2 regions of the Peribacillus simplex NBRC 15720 genome follow, and region 1 is predicted to be linked to the other one. Evidence: a T-box and tRNA genes for the amino acid it is inferred to sense, from the RefSeq annotation. Region 1 holds a T-box; the other holds one or more tRNA genes.
The links. The T-box of region 1 lies ahead of thrS (threonine--tRNA ligase). A T-box ahead of a tRNA ligase gene usually reads a tRNA of that ligase, here a tRNA-Thr.
Positions count from the first base shown of each region.

Region 2: it has a tRNA-Thr gene. The T-box ahead of thrS (threonine--tRNA ligase) is inferred to sense a tRNA for this amino acid. The anticodon was not compared.

Region 1 covers NZ_CP017704.1:3,794,164-3,801,877, reverse strand. The annotation lists gene BS1321_RS18365 (LysE family transporter) at 445-1,071, shown strand; gene thrS (threonine--tRNA ligase) at 1,556-3,463, opposite strand; T-box leader at 3,524-3,745, opposite strand; T-box leader at 3,776-3,996, opposite strand; gene BS1321_RS18355 (hypothetical protein) at 4,118-4,393, shown strand; gene BS1321_RS18350 (DUF7010 family protein) at 4,438-5,091, opposite strand; partial or broken gene BS1321_RS18345 (amino acid permease) at 5,347-6,836, opposite strand; gene BS1321_RS18340 (peptidase) at 6,959-7,714, opposite strand, start outside.
Region 2 covers NZ_CP017704.1:3,155,016-3,162,729, forward strand. The annotation lists rRNA gene BS1321_RS15125 (16S ribosomal RNA) at 218-1,768, shown strand; rRNA gene BS1321_RS15130 (23S ribosomal RNA) at 1,945-4,877, shown strand; rRNA gene rrf (5S ribosomal RNA) at 4,996-5,111, shown strand; tRNA gene BS1321_RS15140 (tRNA-Val) at 5,123-5,198, shown strand; tRNA gene BS1321_RS15145 (tRNA-Thr) at 5,209-5,284, shown strand; tRNA gene BS1321_RS15150 (tRNA-Lys) at 5,305-5,380, shown strand; tRNA gene BS1321_RS15155 (tRNA-Leu) at 5,389-5,470, shown strand; tRNA gene BS1321_RS15160 (tRNA-Gly) at 5,479-5,553, shown strand; tRNA gene BS1321_RS15165 (tRNA-Leu) at 5,566-5,654, shown strand; tRNA gene BS1321_RS15170 (tRNA-Arg) at 5,664-5,740, shown strand; tRNA gene BS1321_RS15175 (tRNA-Pro) at 5,752-5,828, shown strand; tRNA gene BS1321_RS15180 (tRNA-Ala) at 5,846-5,921, shown strand; tRNA gene BS1321_RS15185 (tRNA-Met) at 5,950-6,026, shown strand; tRNA gene BS1321_RS15190 (tRNA-Ile) at 6,037-6,113, shown strand; tRNA gene BS1321_RS15195 (tRNA-Ser) at 6,135-6,227, shown strand; tRNA gene BS1321_RS15200 (tRNA-Met) at 6,331-6,404, shown strand; tRNA gene BS1321_RS15205 (tRNA-Asp) at 6,411-6,486, shown strand; tRNA gene BS1321_RS15210 (tRNA-Phe) at 6,510-6,585, shown strand; tRNA gene BS1321_RS15215 (tRNA-His) at 6,603-6,678, shown strand; tRNA gene BS1321_RS15220 (tRNA-Gly) at 6,683-6,756, shown strand; tRNA gene BS1321_RS15225 (tRNA-Ile) at 6,762-6,838, shown strand; tRNA gene BS1321_RS15230 (tRNA-Asn) at 6,851-6,925, shown strand; tRNA gene BS1321_RS15235 (tRNA-Ser) at 6,927-7,017, shown strand; tRNA gene BS1321_RS15240 (tRNA-Glu) at 7,021-7,092, shown strand; gene BS1321_RS15245 (TraR/DksA C4-type zinc finger protein) at 7,134-7,714, opposite strand, start outside.

The DNA.
Region 1 (7,714 bases):
GTAAAAATCCGCTCCACACCATTTAAATAACATTACCTTCATTTAAAACGATAGATGCTGATACTTAATAAGGTTTAACGCATTTGAAAGTATTTCTTCAAAATGATCCTTAATTTCATTGCAATATCAGTATGCATGATATCAATTGTATTGTATTTATTCTGTATCGATAATTCAGGCATAATTATCCTCCGATTCCCCTGGAGTTTTATAGCGCATTCATTAAAACTGACGTCTTTCCATTTGACTAAATTACATGATGAAGGACTTTTCTGTGTGGTTACAAAAACATCCAGGTTCCAGGTCACGGCCAAGTACATCCATAAAGCAAACCGGACCATGATTCACCATATCCACTCAAAAAAGGACTAAAAAGGTGGTACAAGTCCCATTGTTTGAATACATTCAAATAAGCGAAGATGTATCAAATGATGAGGTGATGATTTGGGTGTTTTTTTCAGCTATGTATTATTAGGCTTATCATTAGCGGCTCCTATCGGTCCCATAAACGCTGCTCAATTGGACAAAGGAATCAAAAAGGGTTTTTGGCATGCCTGGATTTTTGGCTGGGGTGCCATTTTAGCGGATTTCGTTTTTATAGCCCTCGTCTTTTTCGGTGTCGTCCACTTTTTGGACAACTCCTTCATGAAGACATTTTTATGGCTTTTTGGATTTTTCGTCCTGACCTATACCGGAATCGAAAGTCTGCTTAGTGCAGGTAAGATTGAAGTGAATGCACGAAATGCGAAAGATTCCCTTTTTTCTTCATTCCTGACTGGATTCATCATGTCCCTTTCGAATCCTTTATCCATTTTGTTTTGGCTGGGGATTTATGGATCCATTCTCGCAAACTCCGCTTCAAAATATGATATGGATCATTTACTTTTATACAGTTCAGGAATCCTTATCGGCCTCTTAATCTGGGATTTCGCAATGGCCATCATCGCCAGCACTTTCAGACGCTTATTATCCAAACCAATTCTAATGGGCATCTCGATCATTTCGGGTATATCCCTTATAGGGATTGGCATTTACTTTGCCATCCAAGCAGCCAAGGTTTTATTTACATAATAAGTTTAAGTAATGTATACGGTTATTACTCTTATAATGTTCCATATTATACGGATCCATATTATTACGATAATCCTTATGCTAATTTGCCTTATTATGATGACAGACTGCCAGTACAAACACTGGTTCCAGTAGCCACTATTCAGAGCCTTTTAAACGCAGGCCGACAAGGTCATTGTTTCAGAGGTTTTTGGGGTAACACCCAGCACACCTTTATTTTAATGGGGATAAATAATGCTACTGGTATGGTACAAATACTCGAAGGTTGCATTCCAAATGAGGTTCATCATACTGATATAGTTGGATTACAATACCTAGATTAACCTGCCCGGGGGGGTAACTGTTTCCAGCAGTTCATTCCTGGTGTTGGCTGGGTATGGATTTGTAGATAAAAAAGGACAGCCGATTTATTCGGCTGTCTCTTTTTATCCAAACCTAATTCAATGGGCATTTACTCGTGAGTTTGGATTAAGCTGCTATCTTATTAGATGCTGCGTTCTTTTATTTGCTGGACCATTTTCTTGATGAACGTTTCTATTGCGACATTTTCAAATTCTTGTTCCCCGTATTTCCGGACATTCACTTCATTTTCTATCTCTTCTTTATCTCCAAGGACCAGCATATATGGGATTTTCCCCATCTGTGCTTCCCTGACTTTATACCCCAGCTTTTCATTCCGATCATCAATTTTCACTCTTATCCCTTGATTCTTCAGTTCTTTTTGAACCTTTAAACAATAATTCAAATGAACTTGTGAGACAGGGATGATCTGTACTTGCACCGGGGCAAGCCATACCGGAAAAGCACCGGCAAAATGTTCTATCAGGATTCCAAAAAAACGATCGATCGATCCAAAAATGGCACGATGAATGACGACAGGACGAACTTTTTCATTATTTTCATCGATGTAAGTCAGATCAAATTTATCGGGCATTTGAAAATCAAGTTGAATTGTTGCACATTGATGGCTTCGTTTTAATGCATCTTTTATATGAAAATCAATTTTAGGTCCATAAAATGCCCCGTCCCCTTCATTTAATTGATAATGTATTCCGATGCTTTCCAGAACATTTTTCAAGGCTGTTTCAGAAGCCTGCCAAAGGGAATCATCGCCCATTGAATCCTCTGGACGAGTCGAGAGCTCAACGGAATACTCGAATCCAAAAGTGCGATACACCTTATCAATCAGATGAAACACTTGTTTAATTTCACTTTCGATTTGATCCTGCCGAACATAAATGTGTGCATCATCCTGACAAAATGTACGGACCCGCAGCATTCCGTTCAATGCACCGCTATATTCATGACGGTGGACTTGACCGAATTCGGCCATCCGGATGGGTAAATCCCTGTAAGAATAAAGACTGTTTTTGAAAATGAGCATATGACCCGGACAGTTCATTGGCTTCATCGCGAATTTTGTTTGATCCACCTCAGTGAAGTACATATTCTCATGGTAATGATCCCAGTGACCCGATTGTTCCCATAGCCGCTGGTTCATCATGAAAGGAGTCCGAACTTCGTCGTAATCAGCTTCAGTCTGAAGCTCCCGCGAGAACTTCTCCAATTCATTTCTAACAATTTGTCCTTTAGGTAAATAAAACGGCATTCCAGGGGCTTCCTCCGAAAACATGAATAACTCCAACTGCTTCCCTATTTTTCGGTGATCGCGTTTGGCCGCTTCTTCCAGGAATTTAAAATGATCCTGTAAATCCTTTTTCTTTCGGAAAGCCACGCCATACACCCTTTGAAGAACTTCATTTTGATTGTCTCCCCGCCAATAGGCACCAGATACACGAGTCAATTTGAACGATTTTACAAATGATGTGGATGGAAGGTGCGGCCCTTTGCATAGATCGACGAATTCCCCCTGTTGATAGAGCGTTAATTTTTCACCCTTAGGGATATTCTTTGCTATATCCAACTTGAATGACTCCCCTCTACCCTCGAATAACTTCACAGCTTCGTCATAAGACACTTCGATCCTTTTAATTTCCAGATTTTCACTTATGATATGTTCCATCTCTTTTTCAATAGCTTGTAGATCTTCTGAACTCAAAGGATGGTCTAACTTAAAATCATAGTAAAAACCATCTTCCACTACTGGCCCCATCCCTAATTCCACGTTTTGGTATAATCTTTTCACAGCCTGCGCCAAAACATGCGCCGATGTATGTCGTAAAACTTGTAATCCTTCATCCGAATCCAGAGTCAAGATCGACAGTTCGGCATCCTTATTCAACTTGAAACTTAGGTCAACCAGTTGCTTATCCAGTATTCCTGCTACTGCCTTTTTCCTTAAACTTGAGCTGATGGACCCTGCCACACTTTCCACTGTCATCCCTTGCGGATATTCCTTTTGCTGCCCATCCGGGAATTGAACTTTAATCATTTTTTCACCCATCACATAAACACCCCTTTTTTAGTAATAAAAAAACGCACTCATCCCTATGCAAGGGACGAGTGCGTTTACCCGTGGTTCCACCCAATTTCCCATAAGCAAGAAACACTCATGGCTCTGGAGCTTGTAACGCAGCTTAGACGATATCAGTTACTCTCGTTCACCGATATAGCTCAAAGGCGGTAAATCAGTTTCCTAAGCCAGGAAGTTCGCAGCTGCCCTTCCCTCTCTGCAGACCGTAAAAATGATTCATGTCCTTGTCATGGCAATAATTATTATAATAAAAAACGCACCCATCCCTAAGTAAGGGACGAGTGCGTTACCCGTGATTCCACCCAATTTCCCATAAGCAAGAAACACTCATGGCTCTGGAGCTTGTAACGCAGCTTAGACGATATCAGTTACTCTTGTTCACCGATATAGCTCAAAGGCGGTAAATCAGTTTCCTAAGCCAGGAAGTTCGCAGCTGCCCTTCCCTCTCTGCAGACCGTAAAAATGATTCATGTCCTTATCAATGCTTCTAAAATGTAAATGGATTTTTATATTGTTATATATATTACAATATATTTCCATAAGTGACAACCTCAAATTTTTTAATTTCATTACAAACACTAAATTGGTATAATTAGTAAAAAAGGAGTCTCTATGAAAAGTTTAAGCAATTGGTCTATCGTATTAGCAGTGATTGGTACACTATCATTTTGCTGTTCCCTCGCTTTACCTAAAGCCTCCAAGCTGCTTATGATCTCAGGATTCGGAGCGTTACTTATTGGTATGTTTTGCAGTTTCGGGGCCATGTATAAAAATGAAAAAGGAAAGTCGAAATTTTTGGCTGTGGCTGCATTCTTTCTTTTAAGTTTCATTCTCGTTTGGAATGAACCATTTCAAATTGTCAGGCTCTTGACCTGGATGAAAAATTAATCAAAATGAAAAACCCGTTCACCATGACGGGTTTTTTGATTGATTCAATCTTCATTGGCTAGCGTTCGACTTGAATTCTTTATTCTAAGCCATAGCGTAAGTCCAGTGGTCCAGAGAATTAGCGCGCATCCAAAGCCGAGCAAGGATAACGGTGCAAGGATTTGATGCTCTCCAAACATGACAGTATCTGGCACAATAAGCAATGTGATAAGCGCTAATAAACAGAGAAGTGCTCCTGTTGCATAGTAGATCTTGATTTGGAAAAGTGAGGCCAAAGGTAAAAAATGAATCCCGACAATAATGGCGATGACTCCCGGTATAAGATCGGTCTGATTGATCAAGTTACAGATGGCAATGGCAATCCCGATCAGCAAACCTTCGGCAATGAAGACCATATTAAACAAAAATCCGATACGCTTAAGACGCCTAGCCCCATTTTCCGAAACTTGATTGGACATTTTTTGTGATGCATGAATTAATGAAATGCCGCCGATAACCATTATGATTCCTACGAGTATGGCTGCGAGTTCCACATAGGGAAACCCCCACCCCTGCAATCCCATTACACCAATACCAGCCCAAAGTGTACCGAAGAATGCCATGAAAATGACTCCAATTCCAGAACCGCGAAACGCCTCTTTCATCATCAGTTTCCTTTCATCCACAGTAATATCGTACATAGAATAATAGTATTGCACACCCTCTCCATTTATTCAGCTATAAAAAATGATTTATTGAAAAAATTACCATACTGCAAATTTTAATAGATAATTGCCGTTTTCTTCGATATATTTCTACTTTCGTCGATATAACTGGATTTTCGTCGATATATTCATATTTTCGATGATATAGCTGGATCTTCGTCGATATATTCCTATTTTCGACGATATAACTGGAATTTCATACAAAAAAACCTGAGTCCCCAAAGGGATCTCAGGTTTTTTCCATTGGTATCAGGCCACATCTGATTTATCGAATTGACAATCTTTTAATGATATTAATTTGGTCTTGTGATAAATCTTGTATCCTAACCAGATAGCCAGGAATATCGGTAATCCGATATAGGAGACGGCGACCCCATACCAGTCGATGCTGCCGCTTAGGAATGCTTGATAGTTCTGCCCTGCAATGACACCCATGCAAAGGACGAATGATAGGATCGGACCGAGTGGAAACCATTTTGCTTTATATTTCAGTTCGTTTAGGTCACCGCCCTGTGCAACATAGGCACGTCTAAAGCGATAATGGCTTATGGCAATTCCAATCCAGGCGATGAAGCCGGTCAGCCCGGATGCATTCAATAGCCATGTAAATACATGGTCCCCTAAAATGGAGGTCAAGAAGGCGAGTCCTCCAATTAAGGATGTCATGATCAAAGCATTCATCGGGATCCCCCTGCGGTTGACTTTGGCCAGGAATTTGGGAGCTTGATGATCTTTTGCCATCGACCATAGCATCCGTGTTGATGCATATAACCCCGAGTTCCCTGCGGATAGTAAGGAGGTTAACACGACTGCATTCATGACGGATGCCGCGAATGCCAGTCCTGCCCGTTCAAAGACAAGCGTGAAAGGGCTTACAGAAATATTATCGACATCTCCGTTCAACAAACTTGGACTTGTATACGGTATTAAGAGGCCGAGTATCAGGATGGCCCCGATGTAAAATAATAGGATGCGCCAAAATACTTGACGGATCGCATTCGGAACATTTTTTCGGGTTCTTCGCTTTCTCCGGCAGCAATACCAACCAGTTCCGTGCCTTGAAAAGAAAATCCCGCGATTAGAAAGATGCTGATGATCGATAAAAATCCTCCCTTGAATGGTGCCTCATCCATGGTGAAGTTTTCAAATCCGATCACCTTTCCGCCAAAAACCCCCAATATGGTCAATAGACCAATAATGATGAAGCAAATGATGGCAATGACTTTTATTAAGGCAAACCAATATTCAGATTCACCATAGCTTTTAATGGATAGGGCATTGAGGGTGAAGACGATTCCAAGAAATAATGCACTCCATATAAGGCTGGGTACATCAGGGAGCCAGAATTTCATGATGATGGCTGCAGCAGCTATTTCCACGGCAAGGGTCACTGCCCAGTTAAACCAATAATTCCAGCCAAGTGCAAAGCCGAATGCAGGATCAACAAAGCGTGTGGCGTAGGTGGAAAATGATCCCGACACAGGCATATATGTCGCCATTTCCCCTAAGCTCGTCATTAGGAAATAAACCATGATTCCAATGCAGGCATATGCAGCCAGGGCACCACCAGGCCCTGCGCTCTGGATGGTTGCCCCGCTTGCCAGGAATAATCCGGTTCCTATTGAACCGCCAATGGCAATCATGGTCATATGCCTTGCTTTCAGTTGCCTTTTAACTGTCGGTTCTTGATTATCGGGATGCCTTTTAACTGTCGGTTCTTGATTATCAATGAGATTCATATCCATATGGTTCCTACCTCATTTTCTTTTATAGTTAAAAGTTCAAGAAATATAAGAGTTTTTAACAACCGCTTTGTGAAAGACTGAAATATTTCGCTTTACCTGCTGGGATGCTATCCAGTTTAATTGCCATTGCCTGGTATCGTCTCCCTATTCCCGGCCTGGGTGACCCCATCCTGCTCAGTCTCCATTCCGCACCATTGAATTAAAGTAAGGGCAATGATCTCCGCTGTGGAGAATACGTTGTCGAGCAGGATGTATTCATTTGGATAGTGGGCAACCTCGGTTACTCCTGGCCCGAAAACGATTGCAGGCGTTTCACCGACATGTGTCAGCAATCCCCCATCCGTTCCCCAAGGGGATGCTTCTATGACAGGGTCCTGTCCGGCCACTTGCCGATATTGATGAACAAGCGCATTCATCAGTTCATGCTCTACATCAATTGCTCCTGGAACCCAGCGTGCCCCGAACCATTCCAATACGGGCGGGTTTTCCTTGAACCATTGGTCCACTTCCCCCAGTTGCAATAACCAGGCAGCCATTTCGTCTTTCGCCTGCTCCATCGTTTCCTCCGGTGCAACGCCCATCCTTCCTTCGATTTTCACAAGGTCGGGAACGGATGACGGCCAATTACCGCCTTCAATGACACCTAGATTGATTGGAATCGGAATAGGCGTGTTCTGATAAAGCGGATCACTGATACGTGCATTTCGCTTGTCTTCCAAGGCACGAATATGATTGATGACGGTCATGCTTTTTTCAATCGCACTAACGCCTTCATACCTTGTTCCGCCATGGGCTGACCGTCCTTTAACATGGATCCGGAACCACATCGAACCCTGCTGTTTCGGGAAGATCCTCATATTCGTCGGTTCAGG
Region 2 (7,714 bases), 640 kb from region 1:
TGTCGCTAAGACAGCAACTCAAACAGCTAACAAGTTGTTGAAAAACATTTTTTAAAAAGTTGTTGACGAAACGTGACAGAATGTGTTACATTATAGGAGTCGCTTCTGAGAGAAACGACAACAAATTGCTCTTTGAAAACTGAACAAAACAAAGCGCCAACGTTAAATTTTAAGTGAGCACACACTATCAAAAAAGCAAATGAGCAAGTCAAACATTTCTTCGGAGAGTTTGATCCTGGCTCAGGACGAACGCTGGCGGCGTGCCTAATACATGCAAGTCGAGCGAATCGATGGGAGCTTGCTCCCTGAGATTAGCGGCGGACGGGTGAGTAACACGTGGGCAACCTGCCTATAAGACTGGGATAACTTCGGGAAACCGGAGCTAATACCGGATACGTTCTTTTCTCGCATGAGAGAAGATGGAAAGACGGTTTACGCTGTCACTTATAGATGGGCCCGCGGCGCATTAGCTAGTTGGTGAGGTAATGGCTCACCAAGGCGACGATGCGTAGCCGACCTGAGAGGGTGATCGGCCACACTGGGACTGAGACACGGCCCAGACTCCTACGGGAGGCAGCAGTAGGGAATCTTCCGCAATGGACGAAAGTCTGACGGAGCAACGCCGCGTGAACGAAGAAGGCCTTCGGGTCGTAAAGTTCTGTTGTTAGGGAAGAACAAGTACCAGAGTAACTGCTGGTACCTTGACGGTACCTAACCAGAAAGCCACGGCTAACTACGTGCCAGCAGCCGCGGTAATACGTAGGTGGCAAGCGTTGTCCGGAATTATTGGGCGTAAAGCGCGCGCAGGTGGTTCCTTAAGTCTGATGTGAAAGCCCACGGCTCAACCGTGGAGGGTCATTGGAAACTGGGGAACTTGAGTGCAGAAGAGGAAAGTGGAATTCCAAGTGTAGCGGTGAAATGCGTAGAGATTTGGAGGAACACCAGTGGCGAAGGCGACTTTCTGGTCTGTAACTGACACTGAGGCGCGAAAGCGTGGGGAGCAAACAGGATTAGATACCCTGGTAGTCCACGCCGTAAACGATGAGTGCTAAGTGTTAGAGGGTTTCCGCCCTTTAGTGCTGCAGCTAACGCATTAAGCACTCCGCCTGGGGAGTACGGCCGCAAGGCTGAAACTCAAAGGAATTGACGGGGGCCCGCACAAGCGGTGGAGCATGTGGTTTAATTCGAAGCAACGCGAAGAACCTTACCAGGTCTTGACATCCTCTGACAACCCTAGAGATAGGGCTTTCCCCTTCGGGGGACAGAGTGACAGGTGGTGCATGGTTGTCGTCAGCTCGTGTCGTGAGATGTTGGGTTAAGTCCCGCAACGAGCGCAACCCTTGATCTTAGTTGCCAGCATTCAGTTGGGCACTCTAAGGTGACTGCCGGTGACAAACCGGAGGAAGGTGGGGATGACGTCAAATCATCATGCCCCTTATGACCTGGGCTACACACGTGCTACAATGGATGGTACAAAGGGCTGCAAACCTGCGAAGGTAAGCGAATCCCATAAAGCCATTCTCAGTTCGGATTGTAGGCTGCAACTCGCCTACATGAAGCCGGAATCGCTAGTAATCGCGGATCAGCATGCCGCGGTGAATACGTTCCCGGGCCTTGTACACACCGCCCGTCACACCACGAGAGTTTGTAACACCCGAAGTCGGTGAGGTAACCTTTATGGAGCCAGCCGCCTAAGGTGGGACAGATGATTGGGGTGAAGTCGTAACAAGGTAGCCGTATCGGAAGGTGCGGCTGGATCACCTCCTTTCTAAGGATAATTACGAGAGCGCTTTTGTTTTGTTCAGTTTTGAATGAGTAATTCATTCAAATAGGAAAGACAAACATCACGATGTGATGGATTCTTTCTGCTTTGTTCCTTGAAAACTAGATAATAGATAGAAGGCAATTAATTTTTTTCAAAGCATCTGTAAGATCTTTTTTAACGGTTAAGTTAGAAAGGGCGCACGGTGGATGCCTTGGCACTAGGAGCCGATGAAGGACGGGACTAACACCGATATGCTTCGGGGAGCTGTAAGTAAGCTTTGATCCGGAGATTTCCGAATGGGGAAACCCACTGTTCGTAATGGAACAGTATCTTTACCTGAATACATAGGGTACTGAAGGCAGACCCGGGGAACTGAAACATCTAAGTACCCGGAGGAAGAGAAAGCAAATGCGATTTCCTGAGTAGCGGCGAGCGAAACGGAATTAGCCCAAACCAAGAGGCTTGCCTCTTGGGGTTGTAGGACACTCAACATGGAGTTACAAAGGAACGGGGTAAATGAAGTGATCTGGAAAGGTCCGTCAAAGAAGGTAAAAACCCTGTAGTTGAAACTTCGTTCCCTCCTGAGTGGATCCTGAGTACGGCGGGACACGAGAAATCCCGTCGGAAGCAGGGAGGACCATCTCCCAAGGCTAAATACTCCCTAGTGACCGATAGTGAACCAGTACCGTGAGGGAAAGGTGAAAAGCACCCCGGAAGGGGAGTGAAATAGATCCTGAAACCGTGTGCCTACAAGTAGTCAAAGCCCGTTAATGGGTAATGGCGTGCCTTTTGTAGAATGAACCGGCGAGTTACGATTTCATGCGAGGTTAAGTTGATAAGACGGAGCCGCAGCGAAAGCGAGTCTGAATAGGGCGAATGAGTATGAGGTCGTAGACCCGAAACCAGGTGATCTACCCATGTCCAGGGTGAAGTTCAGGTAACACTGAATGGAGGCCCGAACCCACGCACGTTGAAAAGTGCGGGGATGAGGTGTGGGTAGCGGAGAAATTCCAATCGAACCTGGAGATAGCTGGTTCTCTCCGAAATAGCTTTAGGGCTAGCCTCAAGATGAGAGTATTGGAGGTAGAGCACTGATTGGACTAGGGGCCCCCAACGGGTTACCGAATTCAGTCAAACTCCGAATGCCAAATACTTATTCTTGGGAGTCAGACTGCGAGTGATAAGATCCGTAGTCGAAAGGGAAACAGCCCAGACCACCAGCTAAGGTCCCAAAGTATACGTTAAGTGGAAAAGGATGTGGAGTTGCTTAGACAACCAGGATGTTGGCTCAGAAGCAGCCACCATTTAAAGAGTGCGTAATAGCTCACTGGTCGAGTGACTCCGCGCCGAAAATGTACCGGGGCTAAACGTATCACCGAAGCTGTGGATTGACACCGTATGGTGTCGATGGTAGGAGAGCGTTCTAAGGGCGTTGAAGTCAGACCGGAAGGACTGGTGGAGCGCTTAGAAGTGAGAATGCCGGTATGAGTAGCGAAAGAAGGGTGAGAATCCCTTCCACCGAATGCCTAAGGTTTCCTGAGGAAGGCTCGTCCGCTCAGGGTTAGTCGGGACCTAAGCCGAGGCCGAAAGGCGTAGGCGATGGACAACAGGTTGATATTCCTGTACCACCTATACATCGTTTGAACGATGGGGGGACGCAGAAGGATAGGGTAAGCGCGCTGTTGGATATGCGCGTCCAAGCAGTTAGGCCGGAAACGAGGCAAATCCCGTTTCCATTAAGGCGGAGCTGTGATGGCGAGGGAAATATAGTACCGAAGTTCCTGATTCCACGCTGCCAAGAAAAGCCTCTAGTGAGATGTAAGGTGCCCGTACCGCAAACCGACACAGGTAGGCGAGGAGAGAATCCTAAGGTGTGCGAGAGAACTCTCGTTAAGGAACTCGGCAAAATGACCCCGTAACTTCGGGAGAAGGGGTGCTTTTTAGGGTGAATAGCCCAGAAAAGCCGCAGTGAATAGGCCCAGGCGACTGTTTAGCAAAAACACAGGTCTCTGCGAAGCCGCAAGGCGAAGTATAGGGGCTGACACCTGCCCGGTGCTGGAAGGTTAAGGGGAGAGGTTAGCGCAAGCGAAGCTTTGAACCGAAGCCCCAGTAAACGGCGGCCGTAACTATAACGGTCCTAAGGTAGCGAAATTCCTTGTCGGGTAAGTTCCGACCCGCACGAAAGGTGTAACGATCTGGGCACTGTCTCAACGAGAGACTCGGTGAAATTATAGTACCTGTGAAGATGCAGGTTACCCGCGACAGGACGGAAAGACCCCGTGGAGCTTTACTGCAGCCTGATATTGAATTTTGGTACAGCTTGTACAGGATAGGTAGGAGCCTGAGAAGCCGGAGCGCTAGCTTCGGTGGAGGCGTTGGTGGGATACTACCCTGGCTGTATTGAAATTCTAACCCGCGCCCCTTATCGGGGTGGGAGACAGTGTCAGGTGGGCAGTTTGACTGGGGCGGTCGCCTCCTAAAGAGTAACGGAGGCGCCCAAAGGTTCCCTCAGAATGGTTGGAAATCATTCGTAGAGTGTAAAGGCACAAGGGAGCTTGACTGCGAGACCTACAAGTCGAGCAGGGACGAAAGTCGGGCTTAGTGATCCGGTGGTTCCGCATGGAAGGGCCATCGCTCAACGGATAAAAGCTACCCCGGGGATAACAGGCTTATCTCCCCCAAGAGTCCACATCGACGGGGAGGTTTGGCACCTCGATGTCGGCTCATCGCATCCTGGGGCTGTAGTCGGTCCCAAGGGTTGGGCTGTTCGCCCATTAAAGCGGTACGCGAGCTGGGTTCAGAACGTCGTGAGACAGTTCGGTCCCTATCCGTCGCGGGCGCAGGAAATTTGAGAGGAGCTGTCCTTAGTACGAGAGGACCGGGATGGACGCACCGCTGGTGTACCAGTTGTCTTGCCAAAGGCATAGCTGGGTAGCTACGTGCGGACGGGATAAGTGCTGAAAGCATCTAAGCATGAAGCCCCCCTCAAGATGAGATTTCCCATGGCGCAAGCTAGTAAGATCCCTGAAAGATGATCAGGTTGATAGGTCAGAGGTGGAAGCGTGGCGACATGTGGAGCTGACTGATACTAATAGATCGAGGACTTAACCAACGCTTTAAAAAAATGAAATACCTTCTTATTATCTAGTTTTGAAGGAATGAAAATTTCTTCTTGCATTTTCTCAAAAAGACGTTATAATAATATATGTCTTGAAAAAATGTTAACATTGTTTGGTGACGATAGCGAAGAGGTCACACCCGTTCCCATTCCGAACACGGCAGTTAAGCTCTTCAGCGCCGATGGTAGTTGGGGGTTTCCCCCTGTGAGAGTAGGACGTCGCCAAGCAGGTTTTATATGGAGGATTAGCTCAGCTGGGAGAGCATCTGCCTTACAAGCAGAGGGTCGGCGGTTCGATCCCGTCATCCTCCACCATTTTACACCTGCCGGTGTAGCTCAACTGGTAGAGCAACTGACTTGTAATCAGTAGGTTGGGGGTTCAAGTCCTCTTGCCGGCACCATTTTAAGATAGTACAAGCACGAGCCATTAGCTCAGTTGGTAGAGCATCTGACTTTTAATCAGAGGGTCGAAGGTTCGAATCCTTCATGGCTCACCATTTTATATGCGGGTGTGGCGGAATTGGCAGACGCACCAGACTTAGGATCTGGCGCCGCAAGGCGTGGGGGTTCAAGTCCCTTCACCCGCATCTTTCATGCGGAAGTAGTTCAGTGGTAGAATACAACCTTGCCAAGGTTGGGGTCGCGGGTTCGAATCCCGTCTTCCGCTCCACTTTTCGTATGTGCCGGGGTGGCGGAACTGGCAGACGCACAGGACTTAAAATCCTGCGGTAGGTGACTACCGTACCGGTTCGATTCCGGTCCTCGGCACCATCTTAATATGCGCCCGTAGCTCAATTGGATAGAGCATCTGACTACGAATCAGAAGGTTGTAGGTTCGACTCCCGCCGGGCGCACCATGTTTTTATTGCGGGAAGTAGCTCAGCTTGGTAGAGCACTTGGTTTGGGACCAAGGGGTCGCAGGTTCGAATCCTGTCTTCCCGACCACGTGATTTTTAATGAATGGGGCCTTAGCTCAGCTGGGAGAGCGCCTGCCTTGCACGCAGGAGGTCAGCGGTTCGATCCCGCTAGGCTCCACCATTTTTCAATCAGATACTTATATTATATTGGCGGTGTAGCTCAGCTGGCTAGAGCGTACGGTTCATACCCGTGAGGTCGGGGGTTCGATCCCCTCCGCCGCTACCAATAAATATAAGGACCTTTAGCTCAGCTGGTTAGAGCAGACGGCTCATAACCGTCCGGTCGTAGGTTCGAGTCCTACAAGGTCCACCATATTCATTTTTTTAAAGCCGTGGAGGTATACCCAAGTTCGGCTGAAGGGATCGGTCTTGAAAACCGACAGGGGAGTCAAATCCCGCGGGGGTTCGAATCCCTCTACCTCCTCCATTTTTTTAAAAAGCAGCAAGTTGTTTTGAAACAGCCTTACATAAAGGAAGCGGACGAAACAATATACACGAAAACTTGATGCGAATCGTTTCATTATTACCGTCGCGGGGTGGAGCAGTCCGGTAGCTCGTCGGGCTCATAACCCGAAGGTCGCAGGTTCAAATCCTGTCCCCGCAATTATTAGGTCCCGTGGTGTAGCGGTTAACATGCCTGCCTGTCACGCAGGAGATCGCGGGTTCGATTCCCGTCGGGACCGCCATTCTTTAAATTCAATACATTTGTGGCTCAGTAGCTCAGTCGGTAGAGCAAAGGACTGAAAATCCTTGTGTCGGCGGTTCGATTCCGTCCTGAGCCACCATATCTTATAATATTACGGCGGTTGTGGCGAAGTGGTTAACGCACCTGATTGTGGTTCAGGCATTCGTGGGTTCGATTCCCATCAGTCGCCCCATTTCGCGGGTGTAGTTTAGTGGTAAAACCTCAGCCTTCCAAGCTGATGATGAGGGTTCGATTCCCTTCACCCGCTCCAAATATGGGCCTATAGCTCAGCTGGTTAGAGCGCACGCCTGATAAGCGTGAGGTCGATGGTTCGAGTCCATTTAGGCCCACCATATTCATATTGTTCCGCAGTAGCTCAGTGGTAGAGCATTCGGCTGTTAACCGAACGGTCGTAGGTTCGAGTCCTACCTGCGGAGCCATGGGGAAGTACTCAAGAGGCTGAAGAGGCGCCCCTGCTAAGGGTGTAGGTCGCGCGAGCGGCGCGAGGGTTCAAATCCCTCCTTCTCCGCCAGTTGGCCCGTTGGTCAAGCGGTTAAGACACCGCCCTTTCACGGCGGTAACACGGGTTCGAATCCCGTACGGGTCATAACAAAAAGGGAAGCATACATTCATGTATGCTTCTTTTTTTCATTTCTTTTCATTGATATAACTATCTTTTTGTTTATAGGGAATGTCTCCAAGATTGGATTCTATATTTTCTTCTTTCAGTGTATCTTCATATTCCTTTTGCTTTTTGTTCGGTATATCCACTCTATTTTTTCCTTCGATATCATTTGCGGCAAATCCTTCATAGTCTTCAGGAAATCCGTTCGTTTCATCCTCGGTTTTATAAAGATCATTATAATTGCCATGATCGCCGGTATAATCAGATGGCGTTTCGGATGTACCGAATTTGGCAACTTCACCAAAGCTATCTTCTTTATCAACTATTTCGATTCCATGACGATTTTCAAAATGATCACCCTTGGATGGAATCAGTATATCCTCTTCCACTGGCCTTTCTTGTGAAAGTGGCCGTTCTGGGGCATGCTCGACACAGTAGAGGGTGCTTGGGATCGCTTCTAGCCTCTCGATGGGGATTTCCATATTACAGGTTTTACAACGGCCATACGAACCTTCTGTTATGGCTTTCAAAGCTTCATCGATTTTCTCCATTTCGGATTGTGCATGCTCATCGAGTGCTTGATTCCGTTCCATCTCGAATAATT